Regions from separate parts of the Agrobacterium sp. H141 genome, predicted to be linked through region 1. Evidence: predicted binding sites of a transcription regulator. Region 1 holds the regulator's gene; each other region holds the start of a gene.
What was found. Region 1 encodes PhoB, which activates phosphate uptake and scavenging genes when phosphate is short. Its sites were predicted from a motif close to TGTCATNNANCTGTCAT; they were not measured.

Region 1 (4,743 bases):
CTGGTTCTGGCTCTGCCTATCGGCGTGGCGGCTTCGATCTACCTTGAAGAATTCGCACCGAAGAACAAGTTCACCGACCTGATTGAAGTGAATATCAACAATCTGGCGGCTGTGCCCTCCATCGTCTTCGGTCTGCTCGGTCTTGCGGTCTTCATCAATTTCATGGGCCTGCCACGCTCGGCCTCGCTGGTCGGCGGCCTGGTGCTGACCCTGATGACACTGCCGACCATCATCATCGCGACACGCGCCGCGCTGAAGGCTGTCCCACCATCGATCCGTGCCGCAGCACTGGGGCTTGGGGCCTCGAAAATGCAGATGGTTTTCCACCATGTGCTGCCACTTGCCGCGCCCGGCATCTTGACCGGCACGATCATCGGCCTTGCCCAGGCACTCGGTGAAACCGCTCCGCTTCTGCTGATCGGCATGGTGGCGTTCGTGGCAGATTATCCAACCTCTCCCATGGAGCCTGCAACAGCGCTCCCCGTACAGATCTACATGTGGGCCAACGAAGCTGAACGCGCCTTTGTCGAGCGGACGTCCGGAGCTATCATCATTCTGCTCCTGTTCCTGCTTGTCATGAATGTCGGTGCCATTCTGCTACGGCGGCGCTTTGAACGTCGCTGGTAGAAGGAATAGAACAATGAACATGATGTCGGAAACAGCTTTGGAAAAGGCGGTCGATCAGAAAATGAACGATAAAACCTACAAGATGATCGGCAAGGATGTGTCGGTTTACTACGGCGAGAAACGTGCGCTTTTCGACGTGAACCTGAATGTTCGCGAAAATACGGTGACTGCCCTGATCGGCCCGTCCGGCTGCGGAAAGTCGACCTTTCTGCGCTGCTTGAACCGCATGAATGACACGATCGAAAATTGCCGCGTGTCCGGCAAGATCACACTCGACGAGCTGGATATCTACGATCCTTCGATCGACGTGGTGGAACTGCGCGCCCGTGTGGGCATGGTGTTCCAGAAGCCGAACCCCTTTCCGAAGTCGATCTATGAAAACATCTCTTATGGTCCGCGCATCCACGGGCTCGCCAAGGGCAAGGCCGACCTGGACCAGATCGTCGAGACAAGCCTGCAGAAGGCCGGCCTCTGGAACGAAGTGAAGGATCGCCTTCAGGAGCCAGGCACCGGCCTTTCCGGTGGTCAGCAACAGCGCCTGTGCATCGCGCGCGCAGTAGCGGTCAGCCCGGAAGTCATTCTGATGGATGAACCCTGTTCGGCGCTCGATCCGATTGCGACGGCCAAGGTTGAAGAACTCATCCACGAGCTGCGCGCCAATTACACGATCGTGATCGTGACGCACTCGATGCAGCAGGCCGCGCGTGTCTCGCAGCGCACCGCCATGTTCCATCTTGGCGTACTCGTTGAAGAAAACGACACAGACAAGATGTTCACCAATCCGGATGATCAGCGCACGCAGGATTACATCATGGGCCGCTTCGGCTGATATCCCGTTTCATCCGCGCTGAAGCCAATTTCGAGGATACCTCAAATGCCATCGACCCATATTCTATCCGCTTTCGATGAAGACCTTAAATATCTGATCCGGCGCATCTCCGAGATGGGGGGCCTTGCCGAACAGATGGTCGGTGACTCGGTCCGCGCATTGGTCAATTCCGACGCCGCCCTTGCCCAGAAGGTGATTTCTGACGACGTGGTGATGGACAATGCCGAGCGCGAAATCGGTGACAAGGCCATCATCACCATAGCTCGTCGCCAGCCGGTCGCAGCCGACCTGCGCGAAATCATCGGTGCGCTGCGAATCGCCAGCGATCTGGAACGCGTTGGTGACATGGGCAAGAACAATGCAAAGCGCGTGATGGCCGTTCAGGGCACCGGCGTTCCCCGCAAGCTGGCGCGCGGACTGGAACATCTCTCCGAACTCGCACTCGAACAGCTGACCGATGTTCTGGATGTCTACACCACCCGTTCTGCGGAAAAGGCCAAGATCATCCGTGACCGCGACGAAGAGATCGACGCCATCTACACCTCGCTGTTTCGCGAGCTTTTGACCTACATGATGGAAGATCCGCGCAATATCACGACCTGCACGCATCTGCTGTTCTGCGCCAAGAATATCGAGCGAGTGGGTGACCACGCGACCAATATCGCAGAGACCATCTATTACATGACCACCGGTACGCAGCCGGAAGGTGACCGTCCCAAGGACGATACGACGACCGATGTCAGTGCGGTCGCGGAATAAGCACTTGAAGTGAGACACTAGATGGCGCCGAAAATAGCTGTGGTTGAAGACGAGGAGGCGCTGAGCGTCCTCCTGCGTTACAATCTGGAATCTGAGGGCTATGAAGTCGAGACGATCCTTCGGGGCGACGAGGCCGAAATACGCATGCAGGAACGGGTTCCTGATCTCCTGATCCTTGACTGGATGTTGCCCGGCGTGTCGGGGATCGAACTTTGCCGCCGCCTTCGGGTTCGCCCGGAAACAGAACGGCTGCCGATCATCATGTTGACGGCACGCGGCGAGGAAAGCGAACGCATACGCGGATTGGCGACAGGTGCAGACGACTACGTGGTCAAGCCCTTCTCCACACCGGAACTGATGGCACGGGTAAAAGCCATGCTGCGTAGGGCGCGGCCAGAAGTGCTGTCCAGCGTTCTGCGTTGCGGCGACATCGAACTCGACCGCGAAACGCATCGTGTTCACCGCAAGAGCCGTGAAGTTCGACTTGGACCGACCGAGTTTCGTCTGCTGGAATTCCTGATGGCATCGCCCGGGCGTGTCTATTCGCGTTCACAGCTTCTGGACGGTGTGTGGGGGCATGACATCTATGTGGACGAGCGTACCGTGGACGTGCATGTCGGCCGGCTACGCAAGGCGCTTAATTTTTCCAACATGCAGGACGTGATCCGCACCGTGCGCGGCGCTGGATATTCCATGGAGGCCTGACAGGTTACCGACCCATGCTGGCGGTTGCTACCGCTGTTTCAGCCCATTGCCCAGCCAGGCGGTGGGCTTTTTACTTACTACATAAAAAAGGCCCCTTGCGGGGCCTCATCTCATGATCTTTATCGGCTGGGAAGCGATTGCTTTTGCGCGGATGAGCGCCTGCGGTCATTGACTGGCTGATAAGCCAGTTTCGAGTGGTAGGTGCAGTAAGGTGCGTTATCCGATGCCTCGCAGCCGCAGAAATGAAACTCATCAGTCATCGGATCGCCAATCGGCCATTTGCAGGTGCGATCGGTGAGTTCCGTGAGGGCAAGACGACGCGAAATCGGCACCACGACATTGGATGGCACCGGAACGACTGCACGCTCCTCTTCGCCACCAGCATCGATTTCATCCTGTGACACGGTTGTGCCGGCAGGACGGGCGGCCGAGCGCGTGGCTACACGTGGCTGAAAGCTTTGCGGCCGCGCTGTCGTTGGCGCCGGACGCTTTGGCGCGCGAGAGGCAGACGAGGAGCCGCCAGCCTTGGCGCGACCGGGCAAACAAAGTCGGTGTACCTTGCCAATGACAGCGTTTCGACTGACGCCGCCTAGTTGTGCCGCGATCTGGCTTGCGCTGAGACCTTCGGCCCACAACTTCGTCAGCCTTTCAACGCGCTCATCAGTCCAATTCATGCCAAATATCTCCGCCTGTAGCGCATTCCGAGGCCGAATCCTTCACCGCTGCCTCGGAAGACTCCGAAACAAAAAATATGCCTCGATATTGTCGGTGACTAGTTCCGCCGCATGCAGTCTAGTAATTGATCATTAACCTAGTGTGAGCCTGACTCCGTGACAAGAGTCGCCGGAATCATCGCGAATCGATTTCATAGTTTTCCCCAACTTGCTGTCCACAGGCTAAAATACCACTATCGCCTACTAAAGCGTGGCTGCGACGGCACCGTGCTAAAAAGTCCCGCAATTGCGGTGATTTATTGACATGGGGGTCCGAAATGAAGATAGTGCGCGAGCCGCCGCAAGGCGGCATTTTTGATTTTTAGACTTCGTAACACCCGCCAATCAGCGAAACCCGTATCTTCCGTGCCTGTCGAAGGAGTCAAGCGCAATGGCCGAGGCCTCCCCGCTCTATCAGACCTATAATCGCGCTCCGTTGCGCTTCGAACGCGGCGAGGGTGTCTGGCTGATCACCGAAGACGGCGAGCGCTATCTCGACTTTGCCGCCGGCGTCGCGGTGAACTCACTCGGCCATGCGCATCCTCATCTGGTGAGCGCCTTAAAAGAGCAGGCGGACAAGGTTTGGCACCTTTCCAATCTCTACGACATTCCGGGCCAGGAAAAGCTTGCCGAGCGTCTGACGGCTGCAACATTTGCCGACCGCGTGTTCTTTACCAATTCCGGCGCAGAAGCTCTGGAATGCGCGATCAAGACCGCGCGTCGTTACCATTTTGCCAAGGGCAACCCAGAACGCTTCCACATCATTACCTTTGAGGGCGCGTTTCACGGCCGGACGATCGCGACGATTGCGGCTGGTGGTCAGGAAAAGTATCTGGAAGGCTTCGGCCCCAAGGCTCCCGGCTTCGATCAGGTTGCGTTCGGCGACATCGAAGCTGTGAAGGCTGCGATCACCGAGGAGACGGCTGGCATCCTGCTTGAACCGTTGCAGGGCGAAGGCGGTATTCGCCTCGCGTCCAACGCCTTCCTGCGGGAATTGCGCGCACTTTGCGATGAGCACGGCCTTTTGCTGATGCTTGATGAAGTGCAGTGCGGTGTTGGCCGTACCGGCAAGCTGTTTGCCCATGAATGGGCGGGCATCACGCCAGACAT
Region 2 (4,743 bases), 1.0 Mb from region 1:
TCTTCGGCTCTGCTTGAGGTGCTCGATCCGGAACAGAACTCGACATTCATGGATCACTACCTGGAAGTCGAATACGATCTGTCCGACATCATGTTCATCACCACGGCCAACACGCTGAACATTCCAGGCCCGTTGATGGACCGCATGGAGATCATCCGCATCGCCGGTTACACCGAAGATGAAAAGCGCGAGATCGCCAAGCGTCACCTTCTGCCGAAGGCAATCAAGGAGCATGCGCTTCGCCCCGAGGAGTTCTCGGTCAGCGACGATGCCCTGATGGCTGTCATTCAGCAGTATACCCGCGAAGCCGGTGTACGCTCCTTCGAACGCGAACTGATGAAGCTCGCCCGTAAGGCCGTGACCGAAATCATCAAGGGTAAGGTGAAGTCGGTTTCGGTCACAGCTGCCAACATCCACGATTACCTCGGTGTTCCGCGCTTCCGTCACGGTGAAGCTGAGGGCGAGGATCAGGTTGGTATCGTCACCGGTCTTGCATGGACAGAGGTTGGCGGCGAGCTGCTGACAATCGAAGGCGTCATGATGCCGGGTAAAGGTCGTATGACTGTGACCGGTAACCTGAAGGACGTCATGAAGGAATCGATCTCGGCTGCGGCGTCTTACGTCCGCTCGCGCGCTGTCGATTTCGGCATTGAGCCTCCGCGCTTCGACAAGTCGGACATACACGTGCACGTTCCAGAAGGTGCAACGCCGAAGGACGGTCCGTCTGCCGGTATCGCCATGGCAACCGCCATCGTGTCCATCATGACCGGTATTCCGGTGTCGAAGGATATCGCGATGACAGGGGAAGTGACCTTGCGCGGTCGCGTGCTGCCGATCGGCGGCCTGAAGGAAAAGCTGCTTGCGGCCCTTCGCGGCGGCATCAAGAAGGTTCTGATCCCGGAAGAAAATGCCAAGGATCTGGCTGACATTCCGGACAATGTGAAGAACAATCTTGAGATCGTTCCCGTGTCCCGCATGGGCGAGGTGATTGAGCACGCATTGCTGCGCGTTCCGGAGCCGATCGAATGGGATGCAAGCCTTCAAACGCCCGCCGTTACAACGGCTGACGGGGCCGAAGAAGGTGGCGCTTCAGTGGCACACTGAGGCTTAATTGCCGCATTCTTGCCAAATTGGCACATTCCCAATGAAAAGGCTGGCTAATATGCCAGCCTTTTTTGTGTAAAAACGCCGGAACGTCTTGTTTTGCGGGCTTTTGCAGTGCTTTTCAGTTGCTATGGGCGGAACTACACGTATTCTCCGCCCGACCTCAATTCAGAGTCGTTTCATGCCAATCAGAAAGGGTGGAAACATGAATAAGAACGAGCTCGTATCTGCTGTCGCCGAAAAGGGCGGTTTGACCAAGGCCGACGCAGCGTCGGCAGTGGATGCAGTTTTCGAAACTGTACAGGCTGAACTCGCAAAGGGCGGCGACATCCGTCTCGCTGGCTTCGGTGCCTTTACCGTTTCGCATCGTGAAGCATCCAAGGGTCGCAACCCTTCGACAGGCGCAGAAGTCGACATTCCGGCACGCAACGTGCCGAAGTTCACGGCCGGCAAGGGTCTGAAGGACGCCGTTAATAACAAGTAATTGTGGGGCGCTTCCCTGGAAGCGCCTTTGCACTTCTCTTCATTGCGAAGTGATGAAAAGAGCCCGGACACGCGTCGGGCTCTTTTTTTGTGGGCGCGGCCCCCATCCCGTCATGCGGGCTGGCCATTTTCAGAGACGCAGTGTTTCGCAAACGCGGATCATTCGGTGCTTGATGAAACCGCCGATTTCACTTAACTCATGGTCGCCGGATAATCCGGCATGAATTCTCAGGGCGGGGTGAAAGTCCCCACCGGCGGTATGGGACCTTTCTCCCGAGCCCGCGAGCGCTCCGTGAAAGCGGAGGTCAGCAGATCCGGTGAGATGCCGGGGCCGACGGTCATAGTCCGGATGAAAGAGAATGAGATCCTGGCGGCTTCCGACTTGCGTTCTGCCATCGGGCAGGCGCGGGGGAGGGTGTTCGTTAGACGGTGCATCGTCATTGTCTTGCGCACTGTGCCGCTATCCCTCTCATGCGTCCTGATTTGTGTTGATCCTTTGACGTGAAGGAAGAATGACATGAATCAGAGCTTGATTTTGCTTGTGCGTTCCCGCGCCGTAACCGGTGCATTTTTCATGGTGCTCGCAGGCATTGCCTTTGCCGCTCTCAATGTCGCTACCCAGCGGCTCACCATGACTTTGGGCTTTTCACCGTCCTCGACGGCCTTTTGGCAATATGGCTTTGCCTTCGTGCTGTCGCTGCCTTTGCTGGCCCGACTTGGCATCAAGTCCATGAAGACGATCTATCCCTGGCGTCACATCATCCGAGTGGTCTTTGCCGCCTTTGGCGTTCAGGCCTGGACCATCGGTCTGGCCTCGGTGCCGATCTGGCAGGCCATCGCACTGGTGATGACCTCGCCTTTCTTCATCATCATGGGCGCGCGCCTGTTCTTGGGCGAACGTGTCGGGCCTGTGCGCTGGGCAGCAACGGCTGTCGGTTTCACCGGTGCCATGATCATTCTGCAGCCATGGTCGGATGGATTTACCGCAGCCGCGCTTCTGCCGGTGCTGGCAGCCCTGCTCTGGGGAGCGTCGTCGCTGGTGATGAAGAACCTCACCAATTTCGAGCCTGCAGAAACCGTCACCGTCTGGCTGCTGGTGCTGCTGACGCCCATCAATGGCGGTCTGGCACTGGCCTCGGGCTTTGAGGTGCCGACCGGCCAGGTGTTGGCGCTTCTGCTCGTGGCAGGCCTACTGACAGCGTTCGGCCAATATCTCCTGACACTCGCCTACAGCGTCGCCGATGCTGCTTATGTACAGCCATTCGACGATCTGAAGCTGCCGCTCAACGTACTGGCCGGGTGGTTGGTGTTCGGCTATGCGCCTGCAGGCTATCTCTGGCTGGGTGCGCTGATGATCCTGTCGGCTTCGCTGTTCCTGATGTGGACAGAGATGGGCAAGGAGAAGCGGGAGACGCAACTGCCGGCCTGAGCTGTGGATAAGCCCCGGCGGGGTCGATAGAGGCAATCACTGCAGCCTATCGGCGGCCATTGTCATTCGTCTGTCATCCAAGTGACGCACAAGCCTCCTGTCTCATTCTCATGGAACAGGAGGGCTCTCCCATGACTTCAGGATTTTCCCGCGCGGCCCTGACCGCGGCTCTGCTCGCTTCCGCCGCCATCCCGGCTGGCGCGGAACAGGTCTTCAACCGCATCGCGTCTTTCCCTGTCGCCACCAATCTGCCGGCGGACCAGGATCCGATGACGCAAACCTCGGCTGAAATCATCTATGCCTCGGAAGACGGCAACACGCTCGTCTATTCCGATAGCCCGCTTGGCGGCATCGGCTTCGTCGACATCACCGATCCAAAGGCACCCAAGGCAGCAGGCGCTGTCATGCTCGACGGCGAGCCGACCTCAGTTGCTATCGCCGGCGACAAGGTCTTCGCAGGTGTGAACACTTCCGAAAGCTATGTGAAGCCATCGGGCAAGCTCGCCATCGTCGGTCTGACATCCAAGACCGTTGAAGCCAGCTGCGATCTCGGCGGTCAGCCCGATTCGGTTGCGGTCTCCCCAGATAAGTCCTTCATTGCCGTTGCAATCGAAAACGAGCGCGACGAAGAACTGAATGACGGTGCAATGCCGCAGATGCCCGCCGGCGATGTGGTCATCATTCCAATCAAGGATGGCACCGCCGATTGCGGCGCACTCAGCCATGTGGACGTGACCGGTCTTGCCGAGATCGCGCCTGAAGATCCGGAACCGGAATTCGTCGCCATCAATTCGCTCGGCGAAATTGCCCTGACGATGCAGGAAAACAATCACATCGTCATCATTGACGGCAAGACTTCCAAGGTGACCGCGAATTTCTCCGCTGGTTCGGTCGATCTTGACGGTATCGACATCGAAAAAGACGGCAAGCTCGACTTCACCGGGTCTCTGAAAGATGTGAAGCGCGAGCCTGACGCTGTGAAGTGGCTGGACGACAATCGTATTGTGATCGCCAATGAAGGCGACTACCAGGGTGGCTCGCGTGGCTTCACCATCTTCGACAAGACCGGCAAGGTTCTGTTCGAATCCGGTGCGTCGTTCGAACGCGAAGTGGCCCGCCTCGGCCATTTCCCTGACAAGCGCGCCGGCAAGAAGGGTATCGAGACAGAAGGTCTCGAAGTCGCCTCCTTCGATGGCCAGACCTACATCTTCGTTCTGTCGGAGCGTGGCTCTGTCGTCGGCGTCTACAAGGATACCGGTGCCGATCCTGAACTGGTGCAGATCCTGCCATCCGGTATCTCTCCCGAAAGTGCTGCTGCTATTCCAGGCCGCAAGCTGCTGGCGACGGCAAACGAAGTCGACCTCGGCGAAGATGGCGGCGCGCGTTCGCATGTCATGATCTATGCCCAGGAAGAGGGCGCAGCCTCTTATCCGATGATCGAATCGGTCTCCGCTGACGGCAATATCATCGGCTGGGGCGCACTCTCCGGCCTCGTTGGCGACGCCGAGAAGCCCGGAATCCTTTATGCGGTCAATGACAGCTTCTATTCGGCGCAGCCGCAGATCTTCACAATTGATGCGACAGCAAAGCCCGCAAAAATCACATCGGCTCTGCCGATCACACGGGACGGCAAGGCTGCCAAGAAGCTCGACATCGAAGGCATCACGCTCGACGGTCAGGGCGGCTACTGGCTTGCCTCTGAAGGCAATACGGAAAAGGAAGTGCCG
Region 3 (4,743 bases), 150 kb from region 1:
CCCTTTGTCGACTACGATGCCGGCCGCACGCCGGAAGGCTTCTACCACGTCAAGAACGGTATCGATCCGTGCATTGCCCGCGCCATTGCCTATGCGCCTTATTGCGATCTGATCTGGATGGAAACCGGCAAGCCGGATCTGGAACAGGCGCGCCGGTTTGCCGAGGCCGTGCACAAGGTGCATCCGGGCAAGAAGCTGGCCTATAACTGCTCGCCGTCGTTCAACTGGAAAAAGAACCTGGATGACGCGACCATTGCCAGGTTCCAGCGCGAACTGGGCGCCATGGGTTACAAGTTCCAGTTCATCACGCTCGCCGGCTTCCACCAGCTGAACTACGGCATGTTCGAACTGGCCCGCGGCTACAAGGACCGGCAGATGGCCGCCTATTCGGAGCTGCAGGAAGCCGAGTTCGCAGCGGAGACCAACGGCTACACGGCGACCAAGCACCAGCGCGAAGTCGGCACCGGCTATTTCGACGCGGTCTCGCTCGCCATCTCCGGCGGCACGTCCTCCACCACGGCGATGCGGGGGTCGACCGAGACCGAACAGTTCCGCCCGGCGGCGGAGTAAGAGGGGGACTTGTCCCGACTGCACCAACCAATCGAACCAGAATTCAACAACCCCGAGCAATGAGAGGAGAAATACCCATGACACCCAGAACCCGAGTCAAGGAACGCGCCGAAGAACAGTCATCGGCCATGAACGGCGACCAGCAGGCATTGATCCGCATGATCGCCAATGATCTGCATCGCCTCAACCATTCCGTCATGAAGGCCGTCGATGGTGGCGTCTCGGTCGAACTCATCCGCTCCGCCCGCCACCATGGCGGCGACGGCAACTGGGGCGACCTGTTGATCCCCGTCGTTGTCACGCAGGCCCATCGCATATCCGACACCGTGGTCGAATTGACGCCACAATAAGATGGCCTAATCAGGCTTCATCACTGTCCTGCACCACCTCAGCCGGCCTTCTGGCCGGCTTTCTTTGTCGCGGGACAGCAATGCCGGTCCGACCGGATGGCGACACTGCGGCGCAATGTCAAACGCCATCGCCTGACTGATCAGACCGCCTGACTGATCAGACCGTCTGGCGAGACGCGTCTCGCGATGGATCCTGAGCCTGAGCCGCCAGTTCCTCACCATTCACCGACAGGCCTTCGGATACAACAAAGGCATCGATGGTGTCTTGCAGACGCTTACGATAGCGCTTCAGTTTCAGCGCGTTCAGCGTGCCGCTCACGGCATAGATGTGGATGGCGCTCTTGTCGCCGGTGCCGTCGATGCAGACAATGCGCTGGCCACCCTTGCCGTCGCCGGTCAGGACAAAGTTGTCGGGGCTACAATCGGCCATGACGATATGATGTTTGCGCATGACCTCGAAACATTCATCCACAAGCTCGAAGACCCACGGCTGCGGCCCATGTTTGCGCAGCACATCGCGAATGGTCGGGGCTGTTTCACCCGATGGTCCACGCAACCGTTCGACCAGCATGCCCAGCCCCCTGGTGGTGTGTATGAAGCCGTAGATGCGGGCAATCGGCAGCGCGACATCTTCGTCGCCGGAAAACCGGCGCGCCTGTTCCAGGAATTCGTCGAATTCTCGGCTGAAGCTCAGATAGGCACCAAAGCGGCGGATATGGCGGTAGAACTTGCGCCTGGAGCGCAGTCGTTTTTCGCCGTTGGGACCGCGCCTGTTTTCGCGAATGACCTTGAGCACGATTTCGGGATAGTCATCGTGAACATAAACGTCACGCGAGGCACCACCGGCAATAAGCTGCCATTCGGCGAGATCGATCTTGTCGGAAAATTGTAACGTCTTCATCACGGGTGCCTGCGCCTTGGGGCTTCATCTGCCAACGGAACGAGGGTCGCACGGCGATCACAGCGGTCCTTAATTGCGCGTCCGTGTAACATACCTGTCATAAACGGCAAACTGCCGCACCGCCTTAAAAAGACAGCAGGGCCGGCCCGAAGGCCAGCCCGACAAACACTTCATCGTGAGATCGCGCCCGGATCAGGCGGCGGCAGTCGATGGATGGCGGGTCGCCACGCCTTCCGCCTCGATGCGGAACTGCCGGACCAGAACCATCAGATCGTCAGTCTCATTGGCCAGATCATGGCTTGCGGCCGTCGCCTCTTCCACCATGGCCGCATTCTGCTGGGTCATCTGATCCATGTAGTTGACGGAGGTGTTGATCTCCTGCAACGCGGCAGACTGTTCCTGGCTGGCGGTGGCGATCATATTGACATGCTGGCTGATGGTGGCGATCTGCTCGCTGATGCGCTGCAGCACGTCGCCGGCTTCCTTCACATGGGTCGAGCCCGTTGCCACTTCTTCGGACGAGCTGTTGATCAGGCCCTTGATCTCCTGCGCGGCCCCGCCGGAGCGCTGGGCGAGTTCACGCACCTCCTGGGCGACAACGGCAAAGCCCTTGCCGGCGTCGCCGGCGCGTGCCGCCTCGATGCCGGCGTTGAGCGCCAGCAGATTGGTCTGGAAGGCAATATCCTCGATCACGTCGATGATCTGCTCGATCTTGCGTGAGGCCTCCTCGATGCGCCCCATTGCCGAAATGGCATTGCCGACCACGACGGCGGATTCATCCGCATTGCGCTTGGTGTCCCCGACAATGCTGTCGGCTTCCTTGGCGCGTTCTGCGGCCCCCCGCACGGTTGCGGTGATTTCGTCGACGGCGGCGGCCGTCTGTTCCAGCGAGGCGGCCTGCTGCTCGGTCCGCTTGGAAAGCTCGCCGGTGGAGCCTGCCATCTGGCGACCATTGTTCTGGATGAGACCGACATTATGGGTGATCTTGCCCATGGTGTCGCGCAAGCGCTGCAGCGACAGGTTGAAATCCACCCGCAGGCGTTCCAGCCGTCCGTTGAACTTGCCTTCGATCTGGAAGGAAATATCGCCCGCGGCCAACCGTTCCAGCGCTGCGGCAAGCTTCGTCACCGCATGATCGATCTCGGCGTCCAGCGCCTGCTTTTCCTCATCGTTACGGCGGCGCTCGGCTTCGGCACTTTCGCGCTGCTGCTCGCTTTGCGCCTCGACCTCGATCTTGGCACGGGCATTGTTCTTGAAGATGCCGAGCGCACGGGCCATGGCACCGATCTCGTCGCCACGGGCCTCTCCGGCAATCGTCGTTTCAAGATCGCCATCGGCAATGCGGCGCATGGTGCCGGTAATGGCGGCAATCGGCCGCTGCAGGGTCAGGACCAGGGCAATTCCGCCCAGAACCGCCAGCAGGATACCGATCACGGTCGTGGAGATCGAGACGCCATTGGCGCGAACGCGCTCTTCCACGGCTGCCTGTTTCTGCATGTCGGAGAAGGTGGTGAGATTGCTCCAGGCCGTGACGATGGCCTGGTTGGCCTCGGCATATTCCGTTTTGCGTTCGGCGCTGACATCCACCAGGGCAATACTGCTGTCCTTCAGCGCAGCAAGCGCCGGCGTGATATGCGCAGACAGTTTGTCGAAGAAGGCCTTGTCCTCGATGCTGGCACCGAGTGTTTCGAGATTATCGGCAATCAGTTTCACCTGACGGTCGATCCGCTCCATTCCCTCCTGATCCTTGCTGATACGGAAGGCTTCGGCAACGATACGCAGGTCGTAGACGCCGGTAATCAGCTTGCGGCTACCGGCCAGAACCTCTTCGGCCACCACGACCTTGGCGTCCACATCGGCAAACTGGTTGATGGCCTCCGACGTCTTGGAGGCGGATGCCTCATCGAAGGCCTCTGCATATTGGCGGAACTTGCGCAGGATCGCCTTGACCGCATCGGCATTGTCGGGACCCATATCGCCCGATTGCACGCGTTCGCGCAGATCGGCGATCGATTCGGCGAAATTCTTGCCGATAATGCCCTGATTGCCGGTCAATGCGGAGAGCACCTTGCGCTGCGTCTTCACCAGGTCGCCAAGCTTTGCCGTCAGAAAGGGAAACTGGCGCTCGGGCGAACCGGCAGCCATGGTCTGGTTGACCAGCGAGGTGACGAACTGGCCGCCATCGGTCAGGCGTGCCGCCTGGCGCAACGCTGCCTTGGCTTCATTTTCCTCGTTGCGCACGGCGCGCTGAAGGCGTGTCGCCTCATCGGAGAGTTCCATCTGTGCCGAGACCAGGGCGCTCAAACCGCCGGCGATCGAGGCATCCAGTTCGGATTCACGCTGATAGAGATCCCAAAGCCCGCCAATGCGACCATCGATCCCTTCCGTCGCGCGGATCGCCTTTTCGAGATCCTCGCGGCCGACCGCCGTGTCATCGAGCCCGGCAAGGCTGGTCTGAAGCGCCGATTGCTGCACCGTGAGCGCATCGCTGACCGCGCCGCGGGTCTCCTCTGACGGCTCGACCAGAAATTTGTCCATGGCGGTGCTGACATCGCGGAAACCGCTCAACGCACCCATCATGCCGTTGGAGATTTCCATGCGGTGCTGCAACAGGCCGGACGCGTAGAGCCCCATCAGGCCGACGGCGGAAATGGACAGAACGAATGGAAAGACGAAGGCCAAAACCTTGGTCGAAATGGAAAAGCGAGACAGGAACTTGTCTACAAACATCTAAAACTACCCCCTCAGCATGCCATGCGGCGCCCGGTCTCCCTTCCGGATCTGCGCCACCCATGCCCTCAAAAAAAATTCGGCTCTGCTTTTACGCGCGCAGACCTTTCGGTATCTCCAATGTGACGCTGATGAATTAAATTTTTATTTAAGCTATCGCTACTTTACGATACGCATGCTACCCATCTGCCG
Region 4 (4,743 bases), 570 kb from region 1:
CTGCATCGCAGCCATCACATCCTGCACCAATACGTCGAACCCCAGTGTACTGATTGCAGCCGGTCTTCTGGCCCGCAACGCAGTTGCCAAGGGCTTGAAGTCCAAGCCTTGGGTCAAGACCTCGCTCGCACCCGGATCCCAGGTCGTCGGCGAATATCTCGAGAAGTCCGGTTTGCAGAAGGACCTCGACGCGCTGGGCTTCAATCTGGTCGGCTTCGGTTGCACCACCTGCATCGGTAACTCCGGCCCGCTTCCGGCTCCGGTCTCTAAGACCATCAACGACAAGGGTCTGATCACAGCCGGTGTTCTCTCGGGCAACCGCAACTTCGAAGGCCGTATCTCTCCAGACGTTCAGGCCAATTACCTGGCATCTCCGCCGCTGGTCGTTGCCTATGCCCTGGCAGGCTCCGTGCAGAAGGATCTGACCTCCGAACCGCTCGGCGAAGACACCGACGGAAATCCGGTCTATCTGAAGGATATCTGGCCGACTTCGAAGGAAATCCAGGAATTCATCCTGAAATACGTCACACGCGAACTCTATGAGTCACGCTATGCCGACGTGTTCAAGGGTGATGAAAACTGGCAGGCTGTTCAGATCCCGCCTGGCCAGACCTATGCCTGGGACAATAATTCGACCTATGTGCAGAACCCGCCTTACTTTGTTGGCATGGGCAGGACCGGTTCCGGTGTTGCAAACATCGAGAACGCTCGCGTACTTGGCCTGTTCGGCGACAAGATCACCACCGACCACATTTCTCCGGCCGGTTCGATCAAGGCGCAGTCCCCTGCTGGTGAATACCTGTTGGAAAATGGCGTCGGCATTGCTGACTTCAACCAGTACGGTACGCGTCGCGGTAACCACGAAGTCATGATGCGCGGCACTTTCGCCAACATCCGCATCCGCAACCACATGCTCGGCCCGAACGGCAAGGAAGGTGGCTACACCATCCACTATCCGTCCAAGGAAGAGATGTCGATTTACGATGCGGCCATGATGTACAAGGAAGAAGGCGTTCCGTTGGTCATTTTCGCAGGTGGCGAATACGGCAACGGTTCGTCGCGTGACTGGGCTGCCAAGGGTACCAACCTGCTCGGCGTTCGCGCAGTCGTGGCCGAAAGCTTTGAGCGTATTCACCGTTCGAACCTGGTTGGCATGGGCGTTGTTCCGTTCTGCTTCGAGAACGGCACGACCTGGACCTCGCTCGGCCTCAAGGGCGATGAAACGGTTACGATCGAGGGCCTGGATGGTGAAATCAAGCCCCGCGAGAAGAAGATCGCCAAGATCACCTACGGCGACGGCACTGTGAAGGAAGTTCCCCTGATCTGCCGTATCGATACGCTCGATGAGGTGACCTACGTCAACAACGGCGGCATCCTTCAGACCGTTCTGCGCGATCTGGTCGCCTGATCCGTCTTCAGCCAATTTAACGAGAAGCCGCCGGACAGTTCCGGCGGCTTTTTTCATGGCGCATTTTTCATCAACCCAGCCTCACCCCATCGTGACTTTCTGTTGAAAAACGGACGGAGTATGTGTCTCATGGAAATTGCGGCGTCTGCGCGGAAATTGCGGACGGACCAATGGCATTGAATAGAGCGGTTCCCATGATTTCGAGATTACTTGCGTCGATCCTGCTTCTGAGCATCTCTCTTACGGGGAATGCACATGCTGACGACGTGGGAAAAACGCCCAAGGGCGTCATAGAACTGTTCGTATCGCAAGGCTGTATGTCATGCGTGGCGGCAGACCGAGCCATGAGTTATCTTGCCGTCCAGCAGGATATCGTCGCGCTCGCCTATCATGTCGATTACTGGAACTACCGCGGTTGGACTGACCCTCTGAGCAGGCCGGAGAACTCAAACCGTCAATATGGCTATGCTCATACGCTGGGGCGCAGCGGTGTCTATACGCCGCAAGCCATTCTCAACGGACGCGAGCAGCAGAAGGGCACAGACGTTGCCGTGCTGAACAAGCGCCTGGATGTGATGCGTGCGAGAGGCAGCGGTCTCCACGTTCCGATCCGCGCCGTCAGCCGTGGCGGCAAACTCAAGATCACGGTGGGCGAAGGATCAGGCGAAGCGGATATCGTCGTCGTTTATTTCCGCAAGCGGCAGGACATGGAGATCACCAAGGGCACCAATGAGGGCCAGAAGGTCTCCAACTGGAACAGCGTAACAGATGTCCAGACCGTCGGCGTGTGGAGCGGCGAAGAGACAAAGCTTGTCTTGCCGTCAAAGGTAATGGGTGAAGACAAGAGCGACGGTTGCGCTATTCTCGTTCAAATGCGGGGTCCAAACGGCGAACCCGGCGCAATCCTCGGCGCAACCATACTTACCGCCAAGCAAAGTTCCTGAAGTGACTGCCAAGGCTTGAAAACCGGCGGTCCGATCCAGAACATTGGGGGGCTGGGGGTAAGGGGTCAATGCGCCAGACCGGACCATTGGCGCCAGGCGCCAACCGGAAACTCAATGTCGTCTCTAATTGGGGCGCTCTTTTGACCAAAATACGGCACGCCCCAAAATCTCATTTTGTCGACCCTAAGCGACTGTAAATTCAGGATTTTACTGGCGCCCTTGCATTTTTTTCAGGCTCCGGCAAACTGTCGCTCGCCTGTCATAATGAAAGGACGAGGAGCGCCTATGACCGATTTTCCGCGTGACGATGAGAACCGTATGGAAAGCGGCGCGGCCTCAGTCGTCGATCTGCGGGAATACAAGAAAAGCCGTGACCCGCTTCCCGTCACATTCCACCGGCGTGAACTCGATGCCATACTCTGGGTCTATGGCCGCATGGTGGGTGACGGTGAATGGCGTGACTATGCAATCGACCACACGAGGGAAAAAGCAGTCTTTTCAGTGTTCAAGCGCTCAGGTGAGCTGCCACTGTATCGGATAGAGAAAAATCCGAAACTCGCGGCAAAACAAGGTGCCTTCAGCGTGGTCAATACGGCAGGCATGGTGCTGAAGCGTGGCCACGAGATCAAGCAGGTGCTGAAGGTTTTTGACAAGGTCTTGAAGCTGATTGACTGATGCGTCGGCAAAACATCGTCGCTGCAGGATGGAACCGGGCACCGGAGCCTTTGGTCATCCACTCAACATTCACCCGCAGATAATATCTTCAATGATAGCCTGAGCAATGCCCAACCGCGGTTCCAGCCGAGGATCGACCTTGACTTGCGGCAAAAACCTTTTAATAGCAGGCAGCGAAAGGAAACCGCGCATGCGCTCGATAGCTGCTGCATCTGCCGAATATTGTCACCTGGCACTGTGTGTCCGGGCAATTTCTGCGGTTTCCAATTCATCCAAGACCACGGCCAAAACGACGACGAAAACCGTCTGACGTCTCTGGCCAACCGCTCTCTCCCCGGCAAGGCCGGGGACAAGGTCGCTGCATCCCTGCAGCACCCCCTCACCACCGCGGAGAGAAAGAAAGAGAGCAGTTTATCATGGGTTTCAAAGTTGCAGTCGCAGGCGCCACCGGCAATGTCGGTCGCGAAATGCTCAACATTCTGGCCGAGCGCGGTTTCCCGGCTGACGAGGTCGTGGCACTTGCCTCCGCGCGCTCGCAAGGCACAGAAGCATCCTTTGGCGACAAGACGCTGAAGGTCCAGAATCTGGAGAACTACGACTTTTCCGACACCGACATCTGCCTGATGTCGGCTGGCGGCGATGTCTCCAAGAAGTGGTCGCCAAAGATCGGTGCCCAGGGCTGCGTTGTCATCGACAACTCTTCTGCCTGGCGCTACGACGCAGACGTTCCATTGATCGTACCGGAAGTAAACCCGGACGCCATCAAGGACTTCACCCGCCGCAATATCATTGCCAACCCGAACTGCTCGACAGCCCAGCTTGTCGTAGCGTTGAAGCCATTGCACGATGCCGCCAAGATCAAGCGTATCGTGGTCTCCACCTACCAGTCGGTATCTGGTGCCGGCAAGGAAGGCATGGATGAGCTGTTCTCCCAGACACGCGCCGTCTTCGTCGCCGATCCGATCGAATCGCGGAAATTCACCAAGCGCATCGCCTTCAACGTGATCCCACACATCGATTCCTTCATGGAAGACGGCTATACCAAGGAAGAGTGGAAGGTTCTGGCCGAGACCAAGAAGATGCTCGATCCGAAGATCAAGGTCACCTGCACTGCTGTGCGTGTCCCGGTTTTCATTGGCCATTCGGAATCGGTCAATATCGAATTCGAAAACGAAATGACCGCCGATCAGGCCCGCGACATCCTGCGCGAAGCACCCGGCTGCCTCGTCATCGACAAGCACGAAGACGGCGGCTACATCACGCCTTACGAATGCGCGGGCGAAGACGCGACTTACATCTCGCGGATTCGCGAAGACGCGACTGTCGAAAACGGCCTCAACATCTGGGTCGTCTCAGACAACCTTCGCAAGGGCGCTGCACTGAATGCAATTCAGATCGCCGAACTGCTTGTGAACCGCGGACTGATCAAGCCAAAGAGCCAGGCCTGAGCCATTGGAACCCCGGACCCCTTCTGGGAGACCGGGGTTTTCCATCGCATGGACACGCGCAATAACCTGACTATTCAAGACCACGTGATCAGATCCCTGCATTTTAAACGTGTATTTGAATTCGCTGATCGTTCTCACTAATGTGACAAACAGCCTTCGGCGGATATCTGTCGGGCATTTTCCAAACTGACAAACAGGTCGAGTGACCGGGAGCTTTTATGCGGATTGCAAGAACGGCGGCAGCAACACTGCTCATCACAGGGAGTTT

Region 2: the regulator PhoB is predicted to act here: its motif matches at 3,077-3,093, upstream of ACWPM9_RS13210 (esterase-like activity of phytase family protein).
Region 3: the regulator PhoB is predicted to act here: its motif matches at 1,906-1,922, upstream of ACWPM9_RS17435 (YrbL family protein).
Region 4: the regulator PhoB is predicted to act here: its motif matches at 2,599-2,615, upstream of ACWPM9_RS00630 (DUF2794 domain-containing protein).

The regions. Positions count from the first base shown of each region.
Region 1 is NZ_CM169893.1:3,854,007-3,858,749, forward strand. It holds gene pstA (phosphate ABC transporter permease PstA) at 1-627, shown strand, start outside; gene pstB (phosphate ABC transporter ATP-binding protein PstB) at 641-1,456, shown strand; gene phoU (phosphate signaling complex protein PhoU) at 1,502-2,215, shown strand; gene phoB (phosphate regulon transcriptional regulator PhoB) at 2,237-2,920, shown strand; gene ACWPM9_RS18130 (GcrA family cell cycle regulator) at 3,040-3,594, opposite strand; gene ACWPM9_RS18135 (aspartate aminotransferase family protein) at 4,025-4,743, shown strand, end outside.
Region 2 is NZ_CM169893.1:2,856,009-2,860,751, reverse strand. It holds gene lon (endopeptidase La) at 1-1,104, shown strand, start outside; gene hupB (DNA-binding protein HupB) at 1,310-1,588, shown strand; FMN riboswitch at 1,808-1,952, shown strand; gene ACWPM9_RS13215 (DMT family transporter) at 2,105-3,016, shown strand; gene ACWPM9_RS13210 (esterase-like activity of phytase family protein) at 3,148-4,743, shown strand, end outside.
Region 3 is NZ_CM169893.1:3,706,513-3,711,255, forward strand. It holds gene aceA (isocitrate lyase) at 1-570, shown strand, start outside; gene ACWPM9_RS17430 (SMc00767 family acetate metabolism repressor) at 648-920, shown strand; gene ACWPM9_RS17435 (YrbL family protein) at 1,078-1,821, opposite strand; gene ACWPM9_RS17440 (methyl-accepting chemotaxis protein) at 2,014-4,551, opposite strand.
Region 4 is NZ_CM169893.1:146,189-150,931, reverse strand. It holds gene acnA (aconitate hydratase AcnA) at 1-1,408, shown strand, start outside; gene ACWPM9_RS00635 (DUF1223 domain-containing protein) at 1,753-2,352, shown strand; gene ACWPM9_RS00630 (DUF2794 domain-containing protein) at 2,638-3,027, shown strand; gene ACWPM9_RS00625 (aspartate-semialdehyde dehydrogenase) at 3,444-4,475, shown strand; gene ACWPM9_RS00620 (lytic murein transglycosylase) at 4,694-4,743, shown strand, end outside.